Regions from separate parts of the Arthrobacter sp. 05N429 genome, predicted to be linked through region 1. Evidence: predicted binding sites of a transcription regulator. Region 1 holds the regulator's gene; each other region holds the start of a gene.
What was found. Region 1 encodes LexA, which represses DNA repair genes until DNA is damaged. Its sites were predicted from a motif close to TCGAACANNTGTTCGA; they were not measured.
Positions count from the first base shown of each region.

Region 1 (5,287 bases):
GGTGGGCGGTGCCGGTGCGGGTATGGGATCGCGTGGTCCCGGTGAAACCAAGATCGAACTGGACCGCCGCCGGATCCGCACCCGGATGGCCAAGCTGCGGCGTGAAATCGCCGCGATGAAGCCGGCCCGGGAGACTAAGCGCGCCAACCGCCGTCGTAATTCCGTGCCGTCCGTGGCGATCGCCGGGTACACCAACGCCGGCAAGTCCTCGCTCCTGAACCGGCTGACCGACGCCGGTGTCCTGGTGGAGAACGCCCTGTTCGCCACCCTGGACCCGACGGTCCGCAAGGCCGAAACCTCGGACGGGCTGGGCTACACCCTTGCCGACACCGTGGGCTTCGTCCGGTCGCTGCCCACCCAGCTCGTGGAGGCTTTCCGCTCCACCCTGGAGGAAGTCGCCGATGCGGACCTGATCCTGCACGTCGTGGACGTCTCGCACCCGGATCCGGAAGGCCAGATCGCCGCCGTCCGCAAGGTGTTCAGCGAAGTCGACGCCCGCAAGGTGCCCGAAATCATCGTCCTGAACAAGGCCGACGCCGCGGATCCTTTCGTGATCGAACGGCTCAAGCAGCGCGAACCGCGCCACGTGGTGGTGTCGGCACGCACCGGCGCAGGCATCCCGGAGCTGCTCAAGGCCATCAGCGAAGGCATTCCGCGGCCCAGCGTGAAGCTGGAGCTGATGATCCCGTACAACCGCGGGGACCTGCTCAGCAAGCTGCATGAGACCGACGCCGAGATCCTCAGCCTTGAGCACGAGGAAGCGGGCACCCGCGCCGTCGTGATGGTGCGCGAGGGATTTGCCGCTGAACTGGATTCGTTCATCAGCAATGACTGAGGCAGCGGTGACCGGGGCGGACACAGGCACGGGCGACCCGGCGGGGGACCCGGTAGCGGGGCACACCGCAACAGAAGACATAGCAACAGAGGGCACTGCAACAGAAGGCACAGCGGAGACTGAATCCGCCGGACAACCCTCGGCACGTTCGGGCGGCAGGACCGGCGGGGAGTTCGTCATCGAACTCCTCGACCGGGCCGTGTCCGGCATGGGCGGCCAGAGCCGCGACGGCCAGCACGAAATGGCCCGGCAGGTGGCGCAGGCTATTGACAGCGGCGACCACCTGCTCGTCCAGGCCGGCACCGGCACCGGCAAGTCCCTTGCCTACCTGATTCCGCTGATCGCCCATTCGCTCGTCAGCGACAAGCCCACCCTGGTCTCCACCGCGACCCTGGCCCTGCAGACCCAGATCGTGGGCCGCGACCTGCCCCGGCTGCTGAAGACCATCACCCCGGCGCTCGACCGGCCCGTCAAGGTCGCCCTCGTCAAGGGCCGGTCCAACTATGTGTGCCGCCACAAGCTCGAAGGCGGCTTCCCCTCGGAAGAACCGTCGGAGGGCCAGCTCTTCTCGCTCGGCGAGGACACCTCCGTGCCGCACTTCGCCGCGGCCATGGGCGGGCCGTCCTCCCAGCTCGGCAAGGAGGTCGTCCGGCTGCGCGAGTGGGCCGAGGACACCGTGACTGGGGACCGCGACGAGCTCCTGCCCGGCGTAACGGACCGCGCGTGGCGGCAGGTCTCCGTCACCTCCATGGAGTGCCTCGGCGCGCAGAAGTGCCCCCTGGCAGCCGAATGCTTCAGCGAACTGGCCCGGCAGAACGCCGCGGACGCCGACGTCGTGGTCACCAACCACGCGATGCTGGCCGTCAGCGCCTTCGAGGGCCTCGCCGTCCTGCCCGAATACGACGTCGTGGTGGTCGATGAAGCCCACGAGCTCCAGGACCGCGTGACCGGCGCCGTGTCCGGCCAGCTTTCTGTCGCCATGGTGCACGCCGCCGCGTCCGGGGCGCGGAAGCACGCCGGCATCACCGTGGACGCATTGAACAACGCCGCATCCAACCTCGAACTTGCCATTGAGGGCGTTCCCAGCGGGCTAATGCCCAACGGCCTCAACAGCGAACAGCTGGACTGCGTGGACCAGCTGCGGGACGCCTGCCGCGCCGCGCTTTCGGATTCCAAAGGGGACAGCGCGAACACGGCCGACGGCGGCCGCCAGCTCGCGCGCTCACGGCTCATGGTGATCCTGGAACTCTGTGAACGGCTGCTGGCAGCACGCGAGAACCGCGAAGTGGTCTGGTTTTCCCGCAACAGCACCTTTGACCCGCAGCAGGGGTACTCCCAGCCGGACGAGTCCGCCCCGGCCTTGGTCAATATCGCCCCGCTCAGTGTTGCCGGACGGCTCCGGGAGGGTCTGTTCGCGGACCACACCGTCATCCTGACCTCGGCCACCCTGGCGATCGGGTCCGCTTTTGAACCGGCTGCCGGCGGCCTCGGTCTGGTGGGTCCTGGCGCCCCGAGCTGGACCGGCGTCGACGTCGGCTCGCCCTTCGAATACCCCAAGCAGGGCATCCTCTACGTTGCCAAGCACCTGCCCAAGCCCGGCCGGGGCACGTCCCCGGAGGCACTCGACGAGCTCGAGAAGCTGATCCGGGCCTCCGGCGGCGGGGCCCTGTGCCTGTTCTCGTCGCGGCGCGCCGCCGAGGACGCTGCCGAGGCACTCCGGCCACGGCTGGACATGAGCATCCTCTGCCAGGGGGATTCCACCATGACGGCGCTGGTGAAGCAGTTCGCCGACGAGCCGGACACCTGCCTCTTCGGCACCATGTCCCTGTGGCAGGGTGTCGACGTGCCGGGGACCTCCTGCCGCCTCGTGGTGATCGACCGGATCCCGTTCCCTCGGCCCGACGATCCCCTGATGACGGCGCGGTCCCGGGCGGTGGCCCAGGCCGGCGGCAACGGCTTCATGAGTGTTTCCGCGACCCACGCTGCCATCCGTCTCGCCCAAGGCGCCGGCAGGCTGATCCGCACCACGACGGACAAGGGAGTGGTGGCTGTGCTGGACTCGCGGCTGTCCACCGAAAGGTACGGGGGATTCCTCCGCGCCGCCCTGCCGCCGTTCTGGCCCACCACGGACCCCGCCATCGCCGTCGCCGCACTTGAGCGGCTCGCGAAGGAATCAGGGCAGCCCGCCACGTAGCCCCGCCGGGTTGGATTCCTGCCGCCCGGGTGCCAGTAACTGGGCGGAAACGCGAAAGGCCCCGTCCGGCGTGAACTGGTCAACGCCGGCGGGGCCCTGTTCGCAGGGACTGGGCAGCTCTGAGCTACTGGGAGGCTGTGTCCTAGAGGGAGCGCAGCACCGAGACAACTTTGCCCATGATGACGGCATGATCGCCGAGAATGGGCTCGTACTGGGTATTCTGCGGCAGCAGCCAGGTGTGGCCGTCACGCTGGCGGAAGGTTTTTACTGTTGCCTCGTCATCCAGCAGGGCGGCCACAATGTCACCGTTGACAGCATCGCCCTGCCTGCGCACCACCACCCAGTCACCGTCGCAGATGGCCGCATCGATCATCGAGTCACCGGCAACCTTGAGCATAAAGAGCTCGCCGTGGCCCACCAGCTGGCGGGGCAGGGGCATAACGTCCTCAACCACCTGGTCGGCCAGGATCGGTCCGCCGGCGGCGATCCGGCCCACCAGCGGCACCATGGCGGTATCCGTGGCACTGGCCAGCTCCGAAACAGACAAGCCGCCGACACTGCGCAGGCCGCTGGACTTCTCGGCGCCTGAAATCTTCGCGGTTCCCTCATCGAGGGTCAACGGCATCAGCACTTCCATGGCCCGGGGGCGCTTGGGATCGCGCCGCAAGTAGCCGAGCTTCTCGAGCTGCGAAAGCTGGTGGGTCACGCTGGAAAGGCTCGCGAGGCCGACCGTGTCGCCGATTTCGCGCATGGACGGCGGGTACCCGTTGTCCGTCACGGAGCGCTGGATGGTCTCCAGAATCTTTTTTTGCCGGACGGTAAGGCTCTTGGGTGGCCGGGCTGCCTGCGGGCTCCGCGGGGTGGCCCTGCCGCCAGTGGCTTGTGCTGCCATGTTCGCCAACGCCTTTCCGTTCCGCCCGGCCGCTGTGGCTGCAGCTGCCGGGAACTTCCGGCCTGAAATGTCAGACCCTGCTGATCAACTGCAGAAGTGGTTGTTCTTTGACTCAAACGTAGGCCAGCCACACAGCTTTTTCAAACATTTGTTCTAGCGAGTCTCGACAATGTTCGTCAATAAGTGCTAAAACAGAACAAGCAAGATTCGAATATGTGTTCTAGTTTGGCGAAGCTCAGTTAGAACAAGTCATTCGTCTCTTTGTTCGAAGGTCAGGCCGGTTGGCGGCGGGTACGTGGAGTACGCCGGGCGGCACAGTATGGTCCAGGAGGGCTCAGTTCATGTCAGCATCAAGCGCGTTTCACGACACTTTCGGCCGCGACGCATTCGGCGACTACGGCCGGCCCGGCAGCGGGACGTCCGGCCAGCCCGGCCCCAGCGGTCGTGCCGAACAGGCAAAGCAGGCGCCGCTGAGGCTCACCCGGCGGGGGCGCTTTGTCTTCATTGGGGTGCCGCTCATCCTGCTGGCCGCGCTGGTTCTCTCTTTCAGCGGATTCCTCAACGCCCCGGCAAAGGCGGCGGACTCTGCCGCCGAGCTGTCGCTGACACCCACAGTCTCGGTAACGGTGCAGCCCGGCGAATCCTTGTGGGCCATCGCCGAGGCTGTGGCGCCTGAACGCGATCCCCGCGACGTCGTCGCCGACATCATCCAGCTGAACAACCTCGAGGCCGCCCGCGTCGTGCCCGGCCAGGCACTCTTCGTCCCGTCCAACTAGTTCTTTCCGTCCAGGTAGCTCATGGGCCCCGTTGTTTGCGCGCCTCGAGGCGTTCTGCGGGCGCACGGCAGCCCCGGTAAGCGTCACAGTTTCTGGGCCCGCAGCGATCTCACTTAAACTGAACAAGTGACTGACCAGCTAGAGCGCCTGAACCGACTTCCCCTCCGGACCAACCTGCGGGGCCTGACCCCCTACGGGGCACCGCAGCTGGACGTCCCCATCCTGCTCAACGTCAACGAGAACACCCACGGCGTCCCGGCCGACGTCCGCGCGGCCATCTCCGAGGCCGTCGCGATTGCCGCCACCGGACTGAACCGCTATCCGGACCGCGAATTCACGGAGCTGCGGGAGGCTCTGGCCGAATACCTCGGGCACGGACTGGCCGCGGACAACATCTGGGCCGCCAACGGCTCCAACGAGGTTCTCCAGCAGATCCTCCAGGCCTTCGGAGGTCCGGGCCGCACCGCCCTTGGTTTCCCTCCCACATACTCCATGTACCCGCTGCTGGCCTCCGGCACGGACACCGGGTACATCGCCGGCGTCCGCGCTGATGACTACGGGCTCAGTGCCGAGTCGGCCGCCCGGCAGGT
Region 1 covers NZ_JBFTMQ010000005.1:194,711-199,997, forward strand. The annotation lists gene hflX (GTPase HflX) at 1-835, shown strand, start outside; gene AC1DF4_RS11690 (ATP-dependent DNA helicase) at 828-3,029, shown strand; gene lexA (transcriptional repressor LexA) at 3,172-3,921, opposite strand; gene AC1DF4_RS11700 (LysM peptidoglycan-binding domain-containing protein) at 4,263-4,697, shown strand; gene AC1DF4_RS11705 (histidinol-phosphate transaminase) at 4,824-5,287, shown strand, end outside.

Region 2 (5,287 bases), on a different contig from region 1:
ACGCCGTGCGGCAGCGTGGACAGCGTCCTGCGCATGAAGCCGGGGTCGATTTTTTCGACGACGAGCCCGGGAAGGGCAGAGCCTCCGCCCCTGAGCCGGGAGACCCGGCGAACGAACTTGCCGAGCGGAACGCTGAAGTAAAACATGCTTTGTAATATATCCCAGCGGCGGCATGGAAGCCCGCCGGGAGGCGGCGCCGCATGCCCCGGTGCGGGGCGTCGAGCACTATGCTGTTCGGATGACCAACCCCTCTTCCGAGCCTTCCTCCCGCGTGGGAACAGGGCTGCGGATCGGCGTCCTGGCTCTCCAGGGCGACTTCCGCGAACACCTGCATGCGGTGGAAGCCGCCGGTGCCACGGGCATCGGCGTCCGCCGGCCTGCTGAACTCGACGGCCTCGACGGCCTCATCATTCCCGGCGGCGAATCGACCACTATCGACAAGCTGTCCCGGGCCTTCGGACTCCGCGACCCGCTGCGCCGGCGAATCCAGGACGGGCTGCCGGTCTACGGCTCCTGCGCCGGGATGATCCTGCTGGCGGATGAGATCGCCGACCCCGCGAAGGACCTTGCCGGCAACCCGCAGCAGACGTTTGGCGGCCTCGACATCACGGTGCGCCGGAACGCCTTTGGCCGGCAGCGCGAATCCTTCGAGACGGATCTGGACTTTAAGGGCCTCGACTTCAGCGCCACCGAAAACGGCGTGGCTCCTGTCCACGCGGTCTTCATCCGCGGACCATGGGTGGAACGCGTCGGCGACGGCGTGGAGGTCCTCGCCGAAGTGGAGCCCTCCAGGACATCTCACCCCGAGGCGCTGGCCGGGACGGCTAGAATTGTTGCTGTGCGTTCCGGCAAGCTGCTGGCCACCTCCTTCCACCCGGAAGTGACGGGGGAGAAGCGCGTGCACGAATTGTTTATCCGAATGATCAGAGGGGAAGCGTAAAGCATGTCAGGCCACTCCAAATGGGCGACGACCAAGCACAAAAAGGCCATCCTCGATAGCCGCCGCGCCAAGTCGTTCGCCAAGCTGATCAAGAACATCGAAGTCGCCGCACGCATGGGCGGCCCGGACCTTGCCGGCAACCCGAGCCTGGAACTCGCCGTCACGAAGGCCAAGAAGACCTCGGTCCCCGCTGACAACATCGACCGCGCCATCAAGCGCGGTGCCGGCCTCACCGGCGAAGTCGTGGACTACACCGAGATCATGTACGAATGCCGCGGGCCGCAGGGCTCGGCGCTGCTGATCGAATGCCTGACGGACAACAAGAACCGGGCGGCCTCCGAAGTGCGCCTCGCCATCTCCCGTAACGGCGGCACCATCGCCGATCCCGGTTCGGTCAGCTACCTCTTCTCCCGCAAGGGCGTTGTCTCCCTGCCGAAGAACGGACTGAGCGAGGACGACGTCCTGATGGCCGTGCTCGACGCCGGCGCCGAGGAAGTCAAGGACAACGGTGACAGCTTCGAGATCCACTCCGAGCCGACCGACCTGCAGGCCATCCGCGATGCGCTCAAGGAAGCCGGCATGGAGTACGACACCGACGAGGCCGAGTTTGTGCCGTCCATGGAAGTGCCGCTGGACCTCGACGCCGCCAAGAAGTTCATGAAGCTCGTAGACGCCCTCGAGGAGCTCGACGACGTCCAGAACGTCTACAGCAACGCCGACCTCAGCGACGAAGTGCAGGCCGCACTGGAAGCGGAGTGACCCTTCGCGTCCTCGGCGTCGATCCGGGCCTCACCCGCTGCGGGATCGGCGTCGTGGACGTCGAGAAGAACCGCCGCGCCACGATGGTGGCGTTCGGCGTCGTCGGCACATCACCGGAGGAAAGCCTGGACCAGCGCCTGCTGGTCATCGCCACCTCCATCGACGAGTGGCTGGACCAGTACGAACCGCACGTTCTCGCCGTCGAACGCGTCTTCTCGCAGCTCAACGTCAGCACCGTGATGGGCGTTGCCCAGGCATCCGGCGTAGTGATCGCCGCCGCCGCGCGCCGCGGCATCCCCGTGGCGCTGCACACCCCCTCCGAAGTCAAGGCCGCCGTCACCGGCAGCGGAACCTCCAACAAGGACGCCGTCACCAAGCTGGTCACCAAGATCCTTCGGCTCAATGCCCCGCCGCGGCCGGCCGACGCCGCCGACGCCCTGGCCCTGGCTATCACGCATGCGTGGCGGGCCGGCAGCGGCGCCGCAGTCTCCACCACCGGACCCGGAAGCCAGTCGCTGACCCCCGCCCAGCGGGCCTGGGCGGACGCGGAAGCCAAAGCGCGCCGTTCACGCTGAATGTCCCGCGGTGCCGCCGGATGGCTTGGTAGGGTATTCGTAGATATGTTCGGATAGCCGGGTCCTCCCGGTTTTATTTTCAGCTGAAATTTCAGGAGCCCGGCTTTGATCAGTTTTCTCCGCGGAACCGTAGCGCACGTCGGCCTGTCCTCCGCCGTGATCGACCTCAACGGCGCCGGCATGAGCGTGAACGCCACACCGCAGACCCTCGGCCGGCTCCGCGCCGGCGCGGAAGGGAAGCTCTTCACCTCCCTGATCGTGCGCGAGGACTCCCTCACTCTGTTCGGGTTCGGCAGCGACGACGAACGCGAGGTCTTCGACGTCCTCCTCAGCGTCAGCGGCGTCGGACCCCGGCTCGCGTTGGCGGTCCTGGCCGTGCACGAGCCCGAAGCGATCCGCGTCGCCGCCCACTCCGGGGACGGCAAGGCATTCACCAAGGTCCCCGGCATTGGCCCCAAGGTTGCCGGGCGGATCGTGCTGGAACTGGCCGGCAAGCTGGTGCCGCACGGCACCTCCGCCGGGACCTCGGCTCCGGCCGCATCCGCCGAAGCAATTTGGAAGCCGCAGGTCGTCGCGGCCATGACGAGCCTTGGCTGGTCCGAGAAGGACGCCACGTCCAGCATCGACAAGTCACTGGCGGATTCCCCCGAGCTGGCCGAGAAGGGCAACGTCGCCGAGATCCTGCGGGCAACCCTCCGCTGGCTGGGCCAGGACGGTGCCCGCGCCGGGAACAGGATAGGCGCCCGTGGCTGAGCCGTCCCTCGTCGGCGGGGGAGAGGAGCCGGAGGAGCGGGTCATCGAGGCTGCGCTCCGGCCCAAGAACCTGCACGACTTCGTCGGCCAGCACCGGGTCCGCAAGCAGCTTTCCCTCGTCCTGGAGGCTTCCCGCATGCGCGGCCGCAGCGCCGACCACGTCTTGCTTTCCGGGCCGCCCGGGCTCGGCAAAACGACGCTGTCCATGATCATTGCGGCCGAAATGAACGCCCCGCTGCGGATCAGCAGCGGCCCCGCCATCCAGCACGCCGGTGACCTGGCCGCCATCTTGTCCTCCCTCTCCGAGGGCGAGGTCCTTTTCCTCGATGAGATCCACCGGATGTCCCGGCCGGCCGAGGAAATGCTCTACATGGCGATGGAAGACTTCCGGGTCGACATTGTCGTGGGCAAGGGCGCCGGCGCCACGGCCATCCCGCTGGAACTTCCGCCGTTCACCCTGGTCGGTGCCACGACCCGCGCGGGCCTGCTGCCCGGGCCGCTCCGGGACCGCTTCGGCTTCACCGGCCACCTAGAGTTCTACTCCGTGGCCGAACTGGAACTCGTGCTCCGGCGCTCCGCCGGGCTCCTGGACCTCAAGGTCAACTCTGCCGGGTTCAGCGAAATCGCGGGGCGGTCCCGCGGCACGCCCCGCATCGCCAACAGGCTCCTGCGCCGGGTCCGGGACTGGGCGCTGGTGCACGGGATCGAGCAGATCGACGCCCGCGCCGCCTCCGCAGCGCTGGACATGTATGAAGTGGATAAGCGCGGCCTCGACCGGCTGGACCGCGCCGTCCTTGAAGCCCTCATCACCAAATTCGGCGGCGGACCGGTGGGCCTGTCCACCCTGGCGATCGCCGTCGGTGAAGAGACCGAAACCGTGGAAACGGTCGCCGAGCCGTACCTCGTCCGCGAGGGGCTGCTGGGACGAACCCCGCGGGGGAGGATCGCCCTCGCCCCCGCCTGGACGCACCTCGGCTTCGCGGTTCCGCCCGGAGTGTTCGCGCAGGACCCGCTGGAGCTCTTCGAAGCCGCCGACGACGAGCCCGACATTGCGGGCGGGCTGGGCCAGGACGCTGATCCGGAATGGATCCGTAATAGTCAATAGCACCGCTCCGGCACGTTTTCCCTTGTAGACTGGTATGACGCTCGGCACGTTCGGGTCTTTGTTTCTGTGCGCGGCCACCACCTGGCCGCCGTCGGCGCGGCATGATTGCCTGCCAGTCCGAAGCGAAGCCGACGTTGCTGTAAAACCAGCTACGCAAGTACAGAACGGAACTATCCCTGTGTTCGGACTTATTTCTGCCCAGACCCAGCCGCAGGCCGGCGGCGGTATCGACATCATGACCATCCTGCTGTTCGCCATGCTCGGCGTCTTCGTCTTCATGATGTTCCGCCGCAACAAGAAGACCCAGCAGCAGCAGGCACAGCTCCAGTCGAAGTTTGCTCCGGGTGTTGAGGTCATGACGAGCTTTGGCCTGTACGGCCGGATCGTCGAGATCGACGACGAAGAGAACAAGGTCCTGCTGGAACTCTCCCCGGGCAACACGGCCACCGTACACCGCCAGGCCGTCACCAAGATCGTCGAGCCGGTTGTCGCAGCTGAGGAGCCCACGGTTGTCCCCAACGACGCCTCTTCCCTGACCACCGACAAGGCCGACAGCGCCGCAACGGTCAACGATGCCCCGCGCGACGAGACGCCGGAAGAAACCCTGCGCCGCCTCAACGACGAAGGCAAGAAAGACAGCTAGTCTGCCTGCTTGAGCTATCCCGCGAAGTAACGGTTGCGGGCAACCGCCGGAGCGGCCTCCTTGGTCCGCACCGGCGGTTCCTCCGTAAATAATAGAAAGATCGACAATGGCACGAACTGGCCCCAAAAATACAGCCCTCAGGGTGCTGGTCTGGCTCGGCGTTATCCTTGCCGTCCTGACCGCTGTCCTGGCAGGCGGCACCATGGCCGGCCAGGCGAGCTGGGCTCCCAAGCTCGCCCTGGATCTTGAAGGCGGCACCCAGATGATCCTGGCGCCCAAGGTTGAGGGCGGTTCGGACATCACCGAAGAACAGCTCAACCAGGCCGTGGCGATCATCCGCCAGCGCGTGGACGGCTCCGGCGTGGCAGAAGCTGAGATCAGCACGCAGTCCGGACGCAATGTCGTGGTCAGCCTTCCCGGCACCCCGTCAAAGGAAACCCGCGCGCTGATCCAGGCATCCGCCGACATGAACTTCCGGCCTGTGCTGCAGGCCGGTCCCGGTGCGGCAGTCC
Region 2 covers NZ_JBFTMQ010000003.1:79,806-85,092, forward strand. The annotation lists gene AC1DF4_RS07335 (MurT ligase domain-containing protein) at 1-146, opposite strand, end outside; gene pdxT (pyridoxal 5'-phosphate synthase glutaminase subunit PdxT) at 239-940, shown strand; gene AC1DF4_RS07345 (YebC/PmpR family DNA-binding transcriptional regulator) at 944-1,699, shown strand; gene ruvC (crossover junction endodeoxyribonuclease RuvC) at 1,696-2,274, shown strand; gene ruvA (Holliday junction branch migration protein RuvA) at 2,380-3,027, shown strand; gene ruvB (Holliday junction branch migration DNA helicase RuvB) at 3,020-4,132, shown strand; gene yajC (preprotein translocase subunit YajC) at 4,368-4,775, shown strand; gene secD (protein translocase subunit SecD) at 4,882-5,287, shown strand, end outside.
Region 2: ruvA (Holliday junction branch migration protein RuvA) is a predicted target of LexA. The motif match lies at 2,312-2,327, and genes of this name have one in related genera.

Region 3 (5,287 bases), on a different contig from region 1:
TTCCTCACGGTAAAGGAACGGGTAGCTTCATTGCTTGTTGTGCCCCGTTTTGCGTGTCACCGTTTCCCTAGAAAGTCGGACGGAAATGAGTCTCAGCACGTAGTTCCAATAATTCTTTCCGGCTCTCCGAATATGGATTAAGTTCTAAATGGGGAAATCGGAGATCAATGTGGACAATTTGGGCGTAAACGCGCCGGCAATTTCGGTCCGGCTATTCGGAACCTTCGAAATCCGGAGAAATGGCGCCGTACTCACGGCCGCGGACATGGGCGGCTGCAAGCCCCGACACATCCTGGAAATTCTCTTGCTGAATCTGGGGACCCCTGTCTCCAAGACACGCCTCGTGGAGATCCTGTGGGGACCACGGGCCAGCAGCGGCGCCGTCGCAAATCTGGAGAGCTATGTCAGTGGTATCCGCAGGGCGATCCAGCCGGGCAACACCAAGACGGGCCCACTGCGCACAGCGAACGGCGGCTACGTACTGGATCCGCAGCTGGTGGAGCTGGACCTGTCGGAGTTCCAACAGCTGGTCCATGCGGCCCGGCAGGCCGCTCCGGCCGAGGCCCACCAGCTGGCCCTGCAGGCCCTGGAACTCGCCGATGAGCCGCTGCTGGGCTTTGAGCTCGTGGCCGATTGGGCAGAAGATGCACGGACGCGGCATGCTGCCGAGAAGGTTGCCGCCCAGATTCTCGCCGCCGAGACCGCCGCTTTCCTCGACAAGCCACAGCTGGCCATTTCGCTCGCACAGGCGGCCATCCAGTCCGAACCGCTCAACGAACGTGCCTGGACCGTTCTTGTCTCGGGATATGAACAGGCCGGACTTCCCGTCGAAGGGCTGTCAGCCTACGAACGCTGCCGCCGGCTGTTCGACCGCGACCTGGGCTGCGCCCCGGGTCCGGCCTTGCAGGCTGCCCATTTGAGGCTGCTGCGGCAGCGCGCCGAGGGAAACACCGAGCTCTCGGAAGTCCTGGCGGCCCTGCTTTACCTGGGGGAACGGCTGCATGGCCCCAAGCGCACGCAGTTTGCCGCCGAGGAATCCCGGCGCATGCACGAGAATGCCGGCAGGGTCCTAGATTCCTTCCTTCAGCAGGCGCTTGCCGCCGCCGTCTGACTGGGCGTGCCTGGCCCTACTGGTCGCCGACGGACATATCGCCGACGCCGGGCGTGCCATCGGCGAGCGCGTAGCGCTGGAGCACCGCACCTATCGGTGAAGCGACCACCGGCTCGATGAGTCTGAGGTTTGTCGGGACCACCCCGTCGGCGAAGACCTTCTTTCCACTGCCGAGGAGGATCGGATAGACCCAGAGCGTGAGCCGGTCGAAGAGCCGCTCGGCGAGCAGGGTTTGTACGAAGTTGAGACTGCCGATGACGTGGATGTTGGTGTGCCGGTCGCGCAGTTCGCGAACGGCGGCGACGACCTCGGGGCCTAGCAGTGTGGAGCCGGCCCACTCGAGGTCCGGTGTCTGGCGTGAGGCCACGTATTTCGGGAGCCGGTTGAACAGCCGCGCGATGTCCCCGTCGGCGTGCGGCCAGTACGCGGCGAAGATGTCGTAGGTCCGGCGTCCCAGCAGCAATGCGTCCATCCCCGCCATTCCGGAGTCGATCTGCTCGCCGACCACCTTGTCTAAGAGCGGCGCCTGCCAGCCGCCGAACGCGAAACCGTTGTCAGGGTCCTCGTCCGGCCCGCCTGGCGCCTGCGCGACGCCGTCGAGCGTCGTGAACAGGTCGATATGGATAAGTCCCATGCCGTGCTCCTTCTGTGCCGCCCGTCGTCGCCCGGCGACGGAATCACTTCGAGGCTGACATACGTGCCCGGTATGAAGCAACGGGGTTTTCGACGCTGTCTTCGGAGGCAGTCACGCGGCTTTGACGACGGGGAGCTCGGCCCAGTGCGTCGTGTAGCGCGGAGACAGCATGTCGCGTCTCATGCTCCAATCAGGTCCGCCCCGGATTCCGGCGTAGCCCAGGCCGATCGACCCCCGCCCGTACCTTCGGCTGACCTTCTCCAGCAGCGGGCCGATGCCGCGTTCCTCGTGCGGATTCTCGAACATCGCCAGGGGCGCCTGGTTGCCGGTAGGGCGCAGATCGGTGACCATGATTCCCGCGCGGACGTACTTGACGCCGTCGTCAATCCGGGGGAGCAGGGCGTAGGCTGCCCTCGCCAGGAGGACGGGGTCGGCAGTGGGCATCGGCAACGGCACGCATACGGAGGGGTTCGAGCTGCTATCCGGGTTGTAGTACGACGTGGCGGCGAACGCCGTCAGCACCTTGGCCTGCAGCCCGTGGCGCGCCAGCCGGGCGCTGGCCTGCTGGCCGTAGACGCCGAGGACCTGGCGCAGTCCGGCGCCGGTGGTGATCGGGGCCGCGAAGGACCGGCTGAAGATGAGCTGGTCGCGGCCGGTTCGTTCCTCTTCCAGCGGGATGCACGGAGTCCCGTTGAGTTCCAGGACGGTCCGCATCAGCACCACCGAAAAGCGGTCCCTGATCCTGATGGGGTCCGCACGCGCGAGGTCCAGCACAGTGTGGATTCCCTGTGCGTTCAGCCGTTTGGTCAGCCGCGCGGCCACACCCCAGAGTTCGACCACGGACAGAGCCGCCATGAGCTTCTCGCGCTGGGCGGCGGGGACAGCGTCCCAGTGGCAGACGCCGTCGAACGCCGGATTGTGTTTCGCCCACTTGTTGGCGAGTTTCGCCAGGGTCTTGGTGCCGGCGATCCCGACGCAGACGGGGACGCCGACGTTCCGGCGCACCGCCGATTTCATGGTGTGGCCGAGGCACTGCAGTTCCTCCGGGCTGCCGTTGACGCCGAGGAAGGCCTCGTCGATGCTGTAAACCTCCAGCCAAGCGGAGTAGCGGCCGAGGAGCTCCATGACGCGGGCGCTGATGTCGCCGTAGAGCTCGTAGTTGCTGGAGCGCGCCACGAGCCCCCATTCCTTCGCCCGGGGGGCGAGCTTGAACCAGGGCTCTCCGAGGGGGATCCCGAGGGCCTTCGCTTCGGGGGAGCGGGTGACAGCACAACCGTCGTTGTTGGAGAGCACCACGAGCGGACGTCCCTCCAGGGAGGGGTCGAAAGCGCGTTCGGCGCTGGCGTAGAAGCAGTTCACGTCAACCAGGGCGATGCTGCCCCGGCCGGTCGCAGCACTAGACATGGTGCAGGCAGCGGGTAGCGACGCCCCAGACGACAAGGTCCGCCAGCGCCGGAACCCTGATGTCCGGGTAGCGGGGGTTGTCGGCCTGCAGCACTACACCCGAGGCCGTGATCCGCAGCCTCTTGACCGTGAGCTCGCCGTCAAGGACCGCGACGACGACGCAGCCGTCGCGGGGCTCGAGCGCGCGGTTTACGATCAGCTCGTCGCCGTCGCTGATCCCGGCGCCCTCCATGGAGTCCCCGGACACCCTGACGACGTAGGTGCTGGTGATGTCCTTGATGAGGTGTTCGTTGAGGTCGATGCGGCCGTCAAAGTAGTCCTGGGCCGGAGAAGGGTAGCCTGCGGCCACCGGCACTGGCGAGATCAGGACGGACAGAAGAGAAGTGCCCGCGTCTATCACGCGGGGCCCAATGATTACGCCCACAACACACCTTTATTCGAATATATGTTCGATACATCCAGTGTAGCCCCGGGCGCTGACAATGAGCAGACCATGGATCCGGTCTGCCGAGCGTGGGCCAGCCGCGGGCAGCTGGGCGCCTGGTGTGGGGGACTCCCGCAGCGTCGCCGCGGCGGCCAGGACTGCGGCGGCGCCCTTAGTCCAGGGCCGGCCGTTGCGGCCTGAGGATCTGCAGGTACTAAACAGAACGTTGAAGGGGCAGAAATTTGATGGCCCGATCAGTAGGGTGACTACATGGATGAAACGCCGCGATTCCGTTCACCGCAATGGTGGCCTTGGGCCGTCGCGATCCTCCTCTTGATCACCGTGAACATTACGCTTCTGGGGTATAAACGGGGCGAGTGCGTCGACTACACAATCGAGTCTGGCGCTACGAGCATGTGTACTAGCGGCCCCGCGCTCAGCATGGATGGCACGTGGATTTTGTCGGCGGTGAGCGTGGTCGCCGTCGTCTACTTCGCGGGGCGCCTCGTGCATGCAGTTAGAGCCCGCAGGGACTAACCGGACACGGACAAGGTAACGAACACGCTGAAATAGCGCGGGCCCACATCAAAGCCGAACGATGCCGGGCTAAACCGTTCGGCTGCGCAGGTTTGTCCCAATAAGAAAGTAATGAGCGCCGCTACCTCCGTGCGCGCCGGAGCTGAGCGGGTGGACATGGCCCAAACTTGAAGGGCCATTCGTTCAAAAGCTACTCCGCAAGTTACCGATATTCTTTGCCCGTCAGGGGTTCGAATACTGCCGCTCTGGTGGCCTGGTCCCAAGGAGCACGAGAGAGATCGCTGCGATCAGAGCCATGAGCCCTCCGGCGATGAGTCCAAGCATCACGCCTGGGGGCGTGTACGCCAGCACGTTCAGAGCGATAAACGCTGACAAGAAGATGGCAACTACTCTCTCCACTGCGGAGGGGAAGATCCATACCTGCGCGAACACGGACAAGAGCAGCAAGATGCGAAGTCCCGCAGTCAGCGCGAACGAGGTTCTACGAGTCATCTCTGCCTCCTGTCGCTGCTTGGCTGCCGGGAAAAGTCACTGCCGTCCCATCACATTACCGACGCCTTGGCCCTGATACACCAGCTCTATCTGTGTTTTGGCCCCGCGTTCAGCAACCCTTCGGTGAGTCAACCATGCCAAATTCATGTTTGTCGCTGGATGCCGCTTTCGGCGAGCGAGAGATATTCGTCAAAGAGGAAATTCACCGACAGTTCCATGGGAGGGCGCCTCTTGCTTGCTAGGGTCAAGCCTGTTGTCCGGCCCGTGAGAATCCGCCTGAAGGGAAAAGACATGAAATCCGACCATTATGACGATTTCGCCGGGAACTACTCGGCTGAAAATGAGGCCAGCCTCCTCAACGCCTACTACGAGCGGCCGGCGATGATAGGCCTTGCCGGCGACGTGTCAGGTCGCCGGGTCCTGGACGCAGGGTGCGGCTCCGGGCCCCTGTCCGCGGCGCTGAGCGCCAAGGGCGCGATCATGACCGGCTTCGATTCCAGTCCTGCGATGCTGGAATTGGCAAGACAGCGTTTGGGCACGGCCGCGGACCTGCACGTGGCCGACCTCAGCAAGCCGCTGCCTTTCGCCGATGGTTCCTTCGACGACGTCGTCTCGTCCTTGGTGCTGCACTATCTGGAAGACTGGTCGGCGCCTCTCGCCGAACTGCGGCGCGTGCTGAAGCCGG
Region 3 covers NZ_JBFTMQ010000003.1:387,770-393,056, reverse strand. The annotation lists gene AC1DF4_RS08740 (AfsR/SARP family transcriptional regulator) at 149-1,111, shown strand; gene AC1DF4_RS08735 (dihydrofolate reductase family protein) at 1,128-1,745, opposite strand; gene AC1DF4_RS08730 (Y-family DNA polymerase) at 1,857-3,149, opposite strand; gene AC1DF4_RS08725 (LexA family protein) at 3,142-3,573, opposite strand; gene AC1DF4_RS08720 (class I SAM-dependent methyltransferase) at 4,894-5,287, shown strand, end outside.
Region 3: AC1DF4_RS08725 (LexA family protein) is a predicted target of LexA. The motif match lies at 3,587-3,602, and genes of this name have one in related genera.